Regions from separate parts of the Sporolactobacillus sp. PKPK-6 genome, predicted to be linked through region 1. Evidence: riboswitches for the same ligand, from Rfam matches in the RefSeq annotation. Region 1 holds a riboswitch; each other region holds the start of a gene.
The links. Region 1 has a riboswitch for cyclic di-GMP ahead of AC1MBV_RS04435 (EAL domain-containing protein). Riboswitches for the same ligand answer to the same signal wherever they lie in the genome.
Positions count from the first base shown of each region.

Region 1 (4,187 bases):
TTTAAATTAATAAATATGCAGGTAGGACGATGACATGGCTAAAATTCTTCCGCATGTAGAAATGAGACAAGTTTTCGGCAGAGTGTCAGTAAGTACACAAAATGCGACGCAAACGATCCGCCAACCAAAGGCAGAACAATCCATACAACAGCCAAAAGCGGACATGACGATTGACCGAGAACCGGCACATGTGCAGATTGATCAGTCAGCCGGATGGCATAATCTTGATCTGAAATCGGCAAGAGTACGTATTGCCGAGGCGGCAGATGCCGGCAAGCAGGCGGTACTTGATGGAATCGCACGCCATTCTCAAGAAGGAGACGAGCTTCTGCATATCGAGCGCAATAGGGGAAGAAATCTGTTTGCGAAGCAGGCTGCCGATAATGTGAATGCAGCAGTCATTGGTACACGTTACAGTACAGGCAACACACCTGCATCCCAAGCGGTCACTTATGATGTGACACCCGCAACTTTGCAGGTGAATTGGCAAATTCATGCACCAATGATTCAAGCGACCATTAGTGCGCCGGAATATAGTTATCAGCCAGGACAGGTTAACATTTCCATGGAGCACTATCCATCACTTGATATTCAGGCGGTCGGCATTTTTATTGATGAGAAAGGATAACGAATGGTTATGATCATCCAAACAAAGTATTTTGGCGAACAGGAAATCAAAGAAACAGATATTATAGCGTTCTCGTCGGGGCTTCCCGGATTTGCACACGACCATCGGTTCATTATTCAGCCATTTGGCGAAACCTTCTCCATCCTTCAGTCGGCAGACGATGCAGAGGTCGCATTCATTGTTACCTCACCTTTTTACTATTTTGAGAATTACAGCATTGATCTGCCCGACCATTTTGTAGAACAGCTCGAGATTCGTTCGCAGGAGGACGTGGCCGTTTGGGTAATCGTCAGCGTACGCAATCCTTTTTCTGATTCCACGGTTAATTTAAATGCACCGGTCATCATTAATGTAAATAAAAAAGTTGGCAAGCAGTATATACCCGAGCAATCCGATTACTCTCTTCGAATGCCACTTACCGCGCAGCTCCAGGAAAAGAGGGTGTAACCGATGCTCATTTTGACCCGAAAGCTTGGCGAGTCGATACGTATCGGTGATGATATTGAAGTGAAAATCGTAGCGGTATCCGGTGATCAAATAAAATTGGGAATCACGGCACCACGCGAAGTTGACGTGAATCGCGGCGAGATCTACGAAGCAATTCGCAAAGAAAATAATTCCGCGGCAACCAGCAAACTCCCCGCGGACATTCTGAACACAATGAAATCAATGAAGAAGAAGGATCATTAAATAGACGCGGGCAACCGTGTTTTTTATTTGGATTTCTTTAATGAGAAAATCGTATGTAAAGTGATAAAATTCAATTTGAAAAACAGCATAATAACGATTACATGTACCTTAATGATTGAAAAATTTTATATAAAGGTGAAAAAAGGTCAAAAGGTCTTGAATCTTTATCCCCGCTGTGCAAAAATGTTCATACATTAAAAAAACTATTTTCAATCGAAATGGCACACCTATTGAAAAATAGGGTCGCAAAGCCACGGGCCTACGGTTCATGCTATGGCAGCCGGGTTACCGAAAGGGAAGCAATGATCGTTCTACTCCCACATTTATTTCGGTGCGCCGTTTTGAAGTCAAAAAGGGGCGAGTGAATCATGTGGCTTTTTTATTATCTCAGGAAAGAAAATTTTTTTCATCATTATCAACCGATTGTCAATCTGCAAACAAAAGAAATTGAAGGGTATGAAGCACTTTTTCGCTCAAAGGTTTTTCTAAACCCGGAACGAGCATACCGACTGGCAATCAGGAAAAAAAGCTCTTTGAATTTGATGCACATTCAATAAGAAAGGCACTGTGTACCTTCGTCAAGGACGGACCTGCTCAAAAAGGCAGAAAACTGTTTATTAATGTTTACCCATCAACGATTCTTCATCCGAATTTTGCTACGTTTATTCTTCGGCTCATTGATCAGTGCTCCATTCCTGCTAGCCAGATTGTGTTGGAAATCGTCGAACATGAGATGATAACAGATTTTATCAAACTTACACAAGCTTTGAAAGCTTTGAGAAAAACGGGAATCTTAATTGCGGTCGACGATTTTGGTAAAGGGATTGACAACATTAATCGAACAATCGAAATTGATGCTGATTATATAAAATTAGATCGCTATTTCTCAATTGGTTTAAGCAAGTCAAATAAGAAACAGGCCTACGTCGAATTTCTTGTTCATTACTGTAATCGGTTCGATGTAAAGCTGATTTTTGAAGGGTTGGAGACCGAAAGCGACATTGATTGTGCGCAAGTGCTTGGCGTTTCGTATGCACAGGGTTTCGCTATTGGTAAGCCGCAGCCTATTTCTCAATCTATATAAGGTGATGTACCTATGTCAGAAAACGCAATTATAGTTCTTGGTGCCGGAATTGAAGGTATTTTCCTGCTCGCTGTTCTCTTTGCATTCATTATGTACTACAACAATATTTTGAAGAGAGATCGCTTGCTCATTACGGATCTTAGGAAAAAGATTTACAAAAAAAGCGAATTTGATCGTGAAAAGGAACCAAAAGAACGCCGCCGTCACTACCGCATTGAACTGAACGGAGAAAAGTGTACGGTACGTGTCCTTGATTTTGGCGAACAGACTCTGCAAGGTTTGAATAATAAATCAATTGACGTGGAAATGCTTGATCTTAGTGTAAGCGGAATGAAAATTAAATGCGGAATTGATTTTCCCATTAAGGAAGAGGTTCATGTATTTCTGTCCTTTGCCAAAGAGGATGGCACGATCATTCATGTTAGAGGCGAAGTGATGAGAAAGGAAACAAAACATGGATGTCCAACAGTAAATTATGGTATTCAGTTTGTGAATCCAAGTGCCAAGGAAGAGACGGAAATTCAATCTTATATGAATCAAAAAGAATTGTCAAAAAAGCTTTTGAACTCTGCAATCAGCCGCTGATTTACGGATGACAAAGGATTGGTAATAATTTGAGAAGCCTCCAATTGATTTTTAGAGGATTCTTTTTATCAAAAAACTAAATTATCCGAAATATCAGTGCAATGATGATGTTTGCGTCAATGAACAACTGCCATGGTCTTTATTCAGACGCTGTGGCGTGAGAGAAAGGAAAGTGATGACCATTGACCATTGATCAAATCGAAACATTCCTCGCAGTTGTCAGACATAATGGATTCCGTCATGCTTCGTGTGCACTCTTTTTAACCCAACCTTCTGTTCGTACACGAATTAAAAACTTCGAAAAGGAATTAAATGTGCCTCTGTTCATTCACACCGACCGCACAATTAGTTTGTATGAGAATGGAAAAATACTTTTACCGTACGCAGAAGGCATTACTCGACTGTGTCATGAAGCGAGAGCCGAGCTTGCAAAAATATGCACGATGCATCCTATATGAAATAAATCTTTGACAGATTGAGCAGTTCACGTTAAAATAAGAAAAATTAATTGATGCACAAATACAATGTGTCGTGCCCCGACATAATGGGGCAAAGCGCCTGCTTATTTTTCAAACAATTGTAAAGTGTAACAAAAAAGCGACTTTTTTAATAAAATGGACAAAACACACTTTTTTCGGAAGGAATGAACAGTCCATCGTCACATTTAAGATCCATTGTTGCATAAGCCATGCAACAGGATGAAAAATGGAAACAAGTGGGCTGTTATAAAAAGGAGGATGCAACACGTGATGAATCATCCGAATGACGCCAAAGTCGATGACTATCTGGACCTGTATCTCTTCGCTGCGAAAATCAAGGATCATGAATGGCAAAAGGAAATAAAAAATAGTTTGGCAGCTTTTGTAAAGGCAACAGCTGACCGTGATCGCCAGAGAGCAAGTGACTTGCGTGTCCAGCTCGGTTATGTCAATCGCAGAATTCTCGGCCTGTATCAACAATTGCGTAAACGCAATGTCGAGCTTACCGAAGGAATAACCAATGAGCTGTACGCGCTAAAGCAGCGCAGACTGGAATTGGAAGCGGAGCTTAGCCAAATTAGAGAGCAGAAGCGCCGCATCAGCTAAATGAGCAACCGATTGAAAAGGCCGCCCCATAATGGAGCGGCCTTTTTTTAATTCTTCACCTTATCGGTCACTAAGTCGGATTGCAATGCTCAGTTCCAATGGTTCGTCAGGTGTT
Region 1 is NZ_JBWXPA010000001.1:919,719-923,905, reverse strand. Features, by position in the region: gene flgL (flagellar hook-associated protein FlgL) at 1-10, shown strand, start outside; gene AC1MBV_RS04450 (DUF6470 family protein) at 35-628, shown strand; gene fliW (flagellar assembly protein FliW) at 632-1,075, shown strand; gene csrA (carbon storage regulator CsrA) at 1,079-1,318, shown strand; cyclic di-GMP riboswitch class I at 1,529-1,611, shown strand; partial or broken gene AC1MBV_RS04435 (EAL domain-containing protein) at 1,809-2,402, shown strand; gene AC1MBV_RS04430 (PilZ domain-containing protein) at 2,415-2,987, shown strand; gene AC1MBV_RS04425 (LysR family transcriptional regulator) at 3,170-3,445, shown strand; gene AC1MBV_RS04420 (hypothetical protein) at 3,734-4,072, shown strand; gene AC1MBV_RS04415 (aldose epimerase family protein) at 4,133-4,187, opposite strand, start outside.

Region 2 (4,187 bases), on a different contig from region 1:
TAGTTATCTTTTCTATATTTGGGGAATTAAAAGCGGCTGGCAGACTGAACAATTGAAAAAACGTGAGGATGCTATGCGTAAGCAGAACGTTTAGATTATAAAATCAATTTGCTATGAATAAAGGAAAAGGCATCACTTCGATTAGAGAAGATGATGCCTTTTTAAGTTCAACGACCTGTCTTTAATCCTTAACAGAAAAATCTTAAGAAATAAATAAGAATTTTTTCAACAGAAAGCTCCTTTTTGAATGCTTTAATAGTGTTCAGAAAGGAGTTATTCCATGTGCAGTGGATTTCATCACACTAATTGATTCCATACGCATAAAATGGACATCTATGTACATTTTTTCAAAAAACAGGGAATAACTCTATTATTACTGACAAGAACGAAATCTGAGTTGATAGTGAAAGTGCAAACTTATTATGTAATCAAGGAGCATATTCAGCACATGGATGAAAAGGAAGGGAAAGCAAAATGATTCATAGATTGAAAGTCAATGATTGGGCTAAAGCAAGAAAATGGATGGATTTGCATCTCTTCTTTAAATTCATGTTATGGTTGCTGTTTCTTATATACTTGTATTTTCTGCTAAAAGTTAATCTATTTGAGCATGGTCTGGATTGGAGAAACTCTCGTTCTATTAATTGGGTTCCGATGAATCGGATCAATACTCTGTTTTACTTATCAGATCATCGTGATCCCGGTTATCAAACCGCTTTGCTGCGTACATTCCAGTCGTTTGCATTCTTTATACCTATGGGCTTTCTTGTGCCGACACTAAGAAAAAAGTCGATGGAATTTGAGCAATTTATCTTCATTTCCTTTGCTATCTCATTTACAATTGAATTGGTCAAATATGCATCAATGACCGGACGCAGTGATGTGGATGATCTGATTCTACATGTCTTGGGAAGTATACTTGGTTTCTCGCTTTGGCATCTTTTATGTGAATGGTTTTCCATGCATCACATAAATCGGAACACGCGTATTTTTTTAATGACTCTTTTAATTAGCCTTTGCCTGTTTTTATTTAATAATGATGGAATGACGCTTGCCGGATCAGCAAATATCAACAGAGACATGATCGGTGTCACTCTTGGTATTCCTGAATACACTGGATCATTTCTTCGTGGGAATACGCATGATTTAATTATGAAAACAGATCCTGATCAGGGGAGTATGCAGGTAACCATTTCGATTGATAAATCGACAAAATTGTATTTGGAGAAGGAGACAGACCATAGTAATTTATCTAAAATCACTTTAAAGAAAATATCGTTGAACCGAATGCGGCAATTCAATGAACATGAGAAGATTCGTGTTTGGGGAAAACAACTTCCTACCACATTTATTGCAGACATTGTTATTGTTCGTTAAAGTTGCAATGTATTTACGAAATATAATGTGAAAAAAGAACCAATACTTAGTACTCTTAACTAATATCGTAAAAAATTATACGATACAATAGTATTAAAAATTGATAATTATTACCAATTGAATAACTGACAAAAGCAAACTAACCGAAAGATTAGGACGCAAAGCCACGGGTCTAATGCGAAAGCAAAGACAGCCGGGTTACCATTGGACATAGAAGCTGTGATCAACATGTCACGGCTTTTTTTGTTAATAAATAGTGGGGGTTTATATGATGGGGAAATACAGTGTAGTGACAACAGGTAACGACATCAGTGTCATGTGTGAAGGCGTTTTTACAATGGAGGATGCATCTGGGTATATTGAAGAATTCAAAAAAGCCGCTGCCCAAGTAAATCCACCAACATGTAATCTAATGCTGGATGGTTCCAAACTAAGAGTATCATCGCAAGAAATGGTTGGTATGCTCACTAATATTATTGCAATGTACAAGGACATGGGTTTCCAGAACATAACCATGGACTTGGGAAAGAGCGCAGTTGTTAAGATGCAAATTAAACGGTTAGCCAAAGAAGCAGGGCTTACCCAATTCAAATTGCTTTGATAGAAAGATAGATGTTTAGGTGCTGCAATAAAAATCTTATCTCGATCAATGAATCATCTTTGGCTCATGGAGGAGTGCACTTGTGATCAATGTGAACTTATTAGGGATTGAAATGTATCACGGAGAAAGAGTTGTTTCCAATGATACATACATCAACCATTTTAAGCAAAAAGGAAAAGACTATACTCATTTTTTCAGAGATATTATTGGAATGGATAAGCGGTATTTGATTGACTCAGAAAAAGAGAACAGTCTGACCATGGCGATAACCGCAGCTAACAAAGTATTGAATAAAACTGGAATCAGTGGTGCTGATCTTGATCTGATCGTTCTTGCCAGCTTTTTTCCGGAAAATACTGTGCCGCCAAGCTCCATTCATCTTCACCAGGCTATCGGTGGTAAACCTGAATGCGTCTGTCTTGATCTTAATGGAAATTGCGCCGGAATGATTTTATCATTTGAGAATGCAGCAAAATATATGGCACTCTCACCAAACGTTAATCGTGCCTTAATTGTTGGATCAGATTACATTAATTCAGTCGTTAATCCGGATAATGAACTTTGTTATGGGCATTTTGGCGATGCTGCATGTGCCATAATATTAGAGAAGACAAAAGAAGATCGAGGATTTCTTGGCGCAAGATGCCGGATTAATTCGAGTGAACATAATAATATTCTGTTTCCCAGTGGCGGAGCATCTAGAATTCGTGAAGCATCAAAGAATGAAAGACTGCTTGAATGGAAGCCCTTTGAAAATGTCTCGCTTGATTCAGCTGCAAGGAACATGCGCGAACTGCTTATGGAAAACCAACTCTCACCAAATGATGTGAGTATGTTCTGTTTCTCTCAGTATGCATATGCCAATATTGTTGATCTTCGAAAATTACTCGGCATTGATGAATCACGCTCACTCTTTATTGGCAATGAATATGGCTATACGGGAGCGAGCAGTCCGTTTATTGCTTTTTACGAAGCACTGAGCCAAGGAAGTGTGAAGAGAGGTGACTATGTCATGTTCTGGACGATTGGTGCCGGATCACAAAACATAGCCGTTCTTATACGTTATTGAATAATCCTTTATAGATGCACGAACAAGTCTGAGCTAAATGATATTAGTGGCTCGGATTTTTTTGTCGTTATAGAAATCTTGAAGTACCTTTACCTAGAATAATCATTCTGGGTATTTAACATGAGGAACAAAAATGGTATCATTTTAATGAAAATGAAATTCATTATCAATTAAAATCAAGGCTTGAAAGAAGGTTCGTATATAATGGCAGATATTCTAATTGTCTATGCCAGTGAGACAGGTAACACTGAAGAAATGGCGCAAAAAATAGCTGAGGGTGTTAAGCGTGTGGGGATTGATCCGGCCGTTAAAGACGTTTTAAACTTATCAGCGTCAGAATTGAATGATTACAATGGGATTATGTTTGGCAGCTTCACTGATGGAATGGGCGATCTTCCATACTCAGTTGAAGATTTTCTTGACACAATTAGCGAGAATGATCTTAAAGGAAAAGCTGCCGCTTGTTTCGGCTCCGGTGACAGCAGCTATGGGCTCTTTGCTGCTGCTGTAGATACCATTCAAGAAGCACTTGAACACTGTGGAGCGGAAATTATTGAGGACAACTTCAAAGTTGAGCTTTCGATGACTAAAGAAGAGCAGGGCAAGGCAATACAATTAGGTGAATCTTTTGCGAGAAAGATTCTCGCAAAAAGAGAAAAAGATTGAATATAAAAAAGTAAGCGAAAGGCAGATCAAATGGTCTGCTTTTTTTCTGCATCGTAAACTATTGTAAATAACGTCCTTTTCTAATTTATACTCCGTTTAACAATAACTTTCTTGCAAATTGCCAGTTAACCAATGTAAATTAAAAAAGGGAGATAGATGAAGCTGAGAATTGTTGTGATGGTAACGATTAGTGAAGCAAGCTCTGAGTCCCCATCAAATTTCTCGATCAGCATGACACTGTTTACTGCAGCAGGCATGCTGATTTCTACAAAGAGGACAGAAGCGAGCATGCCATGAATTCCGAGTGAAAACAAAACTAATTTAGCAATGATCGGGACGATAAGCAGACGGAGAAAGACGCCGATCCATACCTCGCGGCGCCAAACGCCTGAAAATTTTGTGCTGCCCAGCTTTACGCCTAAAATTAGCAGTACCAGAACCGGATATGCCGTACCGAGCATTTGAACAGCGGTT
Region 2 is NZ_JBWXPA010000002.1:98,417-102,603, reverse strand. Features, by position in the region: gene AC1MBV_RS11355 (APC family permease) at 1-94, shown strand, start outside; gene AC1MBV_RS11350 (VanZ family protein) at 475-1,377, shown strand; cyclic di-GMP riboswitch class I at 1,501-1,583, shown strand; gene AC1MBV_RS11345 (hypothetical protein) at 1,649-1,978, shown strand; gene AC1MBV_RS11340 (3-oxoacyl-[acyl-carrier-protein] synthase III C-terminal domain-containing protein) at 2,061-3,047, shown strand; gene AC1MBV_RS11335 (flavodoxin) at 3,252-3,713, shown strand; gene AC1MBV_RS11330 (AEC family transporter) at 3,839-4,187, opposite strand, start outside.
Region 2: another riboswitch for cyclic di-GMP. It lies ahead of AC1MBV_RS11345 (hypothetical protein); the one in region 1 lies ahead of AC1MBV_RS04435 (EAL domain-containing protein).

Region 3 (4,187 bases), on a different contig from region 1:
ATGCGCGCAAGCAAAGAATCGGTAACAAACATCTGAATGATTGCAGAAATAAACACCCCGATAATGATGAAGGGGACTGCTTCAATAATAATACTGATAAAGATTGTGTTTAATTGGAGAAATGAATGACTGAACACTAAGATCACTCCGTTCAAGGGAACTGATTGAAGAATGTCACCAATACCTTCCTTTATACGCATCAATAAAAACACTCCCAAGTCTACCACTGCATGCTGATGATGACAAAACTATGTTTTATTTTGTAAGATTTAATTCAAAATGAATATCAGATTAATTTCTAACAAAAGTCTTGAGGTTGACGCTGCGTCAAGGTGTAAAGTAAAGGTGTCAGGAGGGGTTCCATGAACTATACAATCAAACAGCTCAGTGATTTAGCCGGCGTAAGCGGACGCACACTGCGATTCTATGACAAGATCAATTTGCTGAAACCGGAGTCCATTAACACTTCCGGATATCGGATTTACGGACCAAAACAAGTGGATCGTCTGCAGCAGATTCTCTTTTTTCGTGAATTAAAATTTAGCCTCAAAGAAATATCTGACATTTTATCTGCGGACGATTTTAATCGAGTGGACGCCCTGACTGAACAGCGTAAGAAATTAATTGCGGAGAAAAAGCGCCTTGATCAACTGATCGCGACGATTGAAAAAACGCTCGCTTCGCAAAAAGGAGAGACCGTTATGAGTGATCAAGAAAAATTTGTAGGCTTTAAAAAGAAGATGCTCGATCAGAATGAACAGAAATACGGTAAAGAGATTCGTGAAAAATACGGAGAAGAAACAGTGAAGAAGTCCAATCAACAATTCGCCAATATAAGCAAGGAAGATTATGAAAAAACGGTAATGATCCAAAATGAGATGTTTGAAAATCTAAGAGAAGCACTCAGTTTGAATGATCCGGAGAGCAGTTGTGCTCAGAAAGCAGCGGATCTTCACCGGCAATGGCTCAGCTTCTTTTGGCCAAAGGGAACCTATTCAAAAAAAGCCCATGCAGGACTTGCCCAAATGTACGTCGATGATCCGCGTTTTACAAAGTATTACGAAAACAATGTCGCAAAAGGAGCTGCGGAAATGCTCCGTGATGCCATACAGATCTACACTGCGAAACCGTAACCGAAACGAAAAGAGCCCTGACAATGTCAGAGCTTTTTTCTATTCATGAACTTTAATCAGAGAAATCTTGTGTAAAGAAAGCCCAACCGTCTGAGCTGCCGTTCTTTTGTCCATAGACAACTCCGACACCAATATATTTATATTGAGGCTTTAGGATATTTGCACGATGATCCGGAGAATTCATCCAATCATTCATCGTCGCTTGAGCACTCCAAATCTGATCCCATCCGAAATAGTTTACATCACCTTTAGCATAGGCCACGTTCTGTCCTGCTATTGTATTCCGTGAGAAATTCATCATGCCGTGGCTCATTGCACTTTTGCTAAACTGCTGATGACTCCATTGACGGGCAAAGCTTTGAAGTTCCGGCTTTACTTGAAGTGCCTGCAGTCCATTTTGTGCGCGAACATTATTTACAAGCGAGACAATCTGTTGTTCCACTGATGCATTATATTGACCGGGAGCAGTTGTCTGAGCCTTTGGCGCAGCAGCTTTAACTGGTGCTTTTGCTGCTGTCTTTACCGGCGCTTTTTTTACAGCAGCCTTATGTACCGTTGCTGTCTTCTTAACTGCTTTCTTTACTGCTTTTTTAACCGTCTTTTTCTTCTTAACTGACTTCTTTGCTTTCTTTACGGTCTTCTTTATCGATTTTTTCTTTACGCTCTTTTTAATACTTTTCTTAACTGCAGGCTTTTTCGCCTTTTTCTTTGCATGCTTCTTGACCGTTTTTGCTTCAACACCGCTTGTAATCGACTCGTTCTGTTGAACAACTGGTTGGGATTGTTTCGTTGAGCCGGCAGTTGACTTCGACTGATCCGCGTTTGATATGGAGGCGGTTGTCAGGGATAGAATAATAATCAATAAACCTACTAAAGTATGCTTAAAAAAACGCATAATAAAAAAATCTCCTCTCATTTACGTTTGATAATCAAATACGGCGGCCCAGCCATCCTAGCGAATATTCGCCTTAGATCTGTGACTTTGCGTCACTACTTTTCAGTAGCTTTGCCCTTTAGAAAAAAGATTTCTTTCTAAAGTATTAGGTTAATTTAACTATACAACAATCTATTTTTTATTACAATATTAGATTTGCTTCTTTAATAGAATACTTGACAAAAGTTCTTGTTTTTTTGATGGACGCTGAGATGAACGCAAACATTCACACTCTGACCAATAAAATCGTCAATCTATCACCAATCTTAAAAAGCTACTAAACTGAAGATATTTAAAAAGTGCTTGCAAGCAGATCATTATTATCAAAATATTCGGGGTGTTATACTAATTGGTAAATCCTATCGAAGGAGGAATTCATCATGCAGAAATGGGTTCAAATAGCCGGTATTGCTCCGCTCCTGATTCTTTCCGCCTGCGGAAGCAATTCAGCCTCAAACACTCATTCAGCAGACAAAGCGAAGACATCAGTTTCTGAGCAGCACGAACCACAAGGACAAAACAACTTCGTCAAAGTGAAAACTTACACATTTAAAGATGACGGAACCATTCCCAACAATCCGTATTTTCAGGTCTTGGTTTATCCCGGTGCATTTAAAGGAAGGACCGGGCAGATTGTGAACACTTTCAAGAAAAACAATTGGGGCAATAACTGGGTCGACGGTGTCTTTCCTTTTCATCACTTTCACAGCACATCTCATGAAGTACTCGGTGTTATTTCAGGACATGCAACACTGATGATTGGCGGAGAGAAGGGCAAAAAACTCAAAGTGTCGGCTGGTGATGTACTTGTTCTTCCCGCAGGAACTGGGCATAAAAGGCTCTCTGCAAGCAGCGATTTTTCCATTGCCGGCGGATACCCGAACGGACAGGATTATGATACACAAACTAAAGAAACTCCGACATTCAAGAAAAATATTAGCAAGGTTGGAAAACCAAAACAGGATCCTGTTTATGGGAATCGTGGACCGCTTCTGACAATCTGGAAGAAAAAATAAGTATTTCAGAAGAAATGAAGCCGATTGAAAATGCGCGTACGATAGCTCTGAAAAGCTGATGAATGGGCGATCGAACGTTTTTCCATCAATTGGTTGAATTTTAATTGTTTATAGCGCAGCTGCTTATTCAGGCGGTCGCGCTCCTTATCATCTTCACAGCACTGGAGCAAGTCATTCAGTGTGACCATATCTTTTTTAATTTGCAATTCTTCAGGAAGCATGCCGGCATTTTTCAACACCTTGTAACCGGCACGCAGATCTTTCGGCACCGCCGACAGATCTTCAAGCACAAGCGGCTTTCCTTTACCCGGAAGATGGTCGAACGCACCTGCTTTTAAGCCTTCCTGAATTTTCTCTTCAGCCATGATTTCGATAATGCCCATCGTTAACACTCCCGTTCTTAGGTATTCTGTGTTTTGCTTTGATGATCAGACTCCGAAAAAAGCAATGCTAATGATTCTTTCGCCGGACCGTCGAGCACTTCTCCATTGGCTTTGAAGCGCGAGCCGTGGCAAGGGCAATCCCATGTCCGCTCGTCTTGATTCCAGTTTACTTCGCAGCCCATGTGGGAGCAAGTCGCATCAACTACAGTTAAGTCCCCGTGCTTGTCGCGGTACGCGCCGACCTTTCGTCCATGAAGCGATGCGATCATGCCACAATCTCGTTGCAAGTGATCGTCAAGCGGTGCAGGTTTGCTGACCTTCCCTTTAATCAGCTGCCCGGCGGTTTTCATATTTTCAACGAGGAAGCTTGCGAGCATTGGCGCCGCTTCAAACCGAGCGGGGCTGAACAGCTCTGCATATGAGTTCGCGCGTTCCAGGACCAAGTCAGTCATGAGCTGAGCAGCTAACGTGCCTGTGGTCATTCCCCATTTATGAAAACCTGCGGCAACCAAAATGCGCGGATTATTATTTGCAAGTCTTCCTATATAAGGGACTTGATCCAATGTCGTGAAATCTTGGGCAGACCAATGTGCTGCCGCCGTCTCCAATCCAAAATGCGTGGAGGCAAAGTCTGCTAATCGCTGGTAATGGTCAGCCATTGATTCGCCGCGCCCTGTTTTATGATTTTCACCGCCGATTAAAAGATAGTTCTTGTGGTTAA
Region 3 is NZ_JBWXPA010000002.1:731,512-735,698, forward strand. Features, by position in the region: gene AC1MBV_RS14360 (permease) at 1-200, opposite strand, end outside; gene AC1MBV_RS14365 (MerR family transcriptional regulator) at 363-1,133, shown strand; gene AC1MBV_RS14370 (CAP domain-containing protein) at 1,186-2,028, opposite strand; cyclic di-GMP riboswitch class I at 2,068-2,154, opposite strand; gene AC1MBV_RS14375 (cupin domain-containing protein) at 2,448-3,083, shown strand; gene AC1MBV_RS14380 (DnaJ family domain-containing protein) at 3,089-3,466, opposite strand; gene AC1MBV_RS14385 (FAD-dependent oxidoreductase) at 3,484-4,187, opposite strand, start outside.
Region 3: another riboswitch for cyclic di-GMP. It lies ahead of AC1MBV_RS14370 (CAP domain-containing protein); the one in region 1 lies ahead of AC1MBV_RS04435 (EAL domain-containing protein).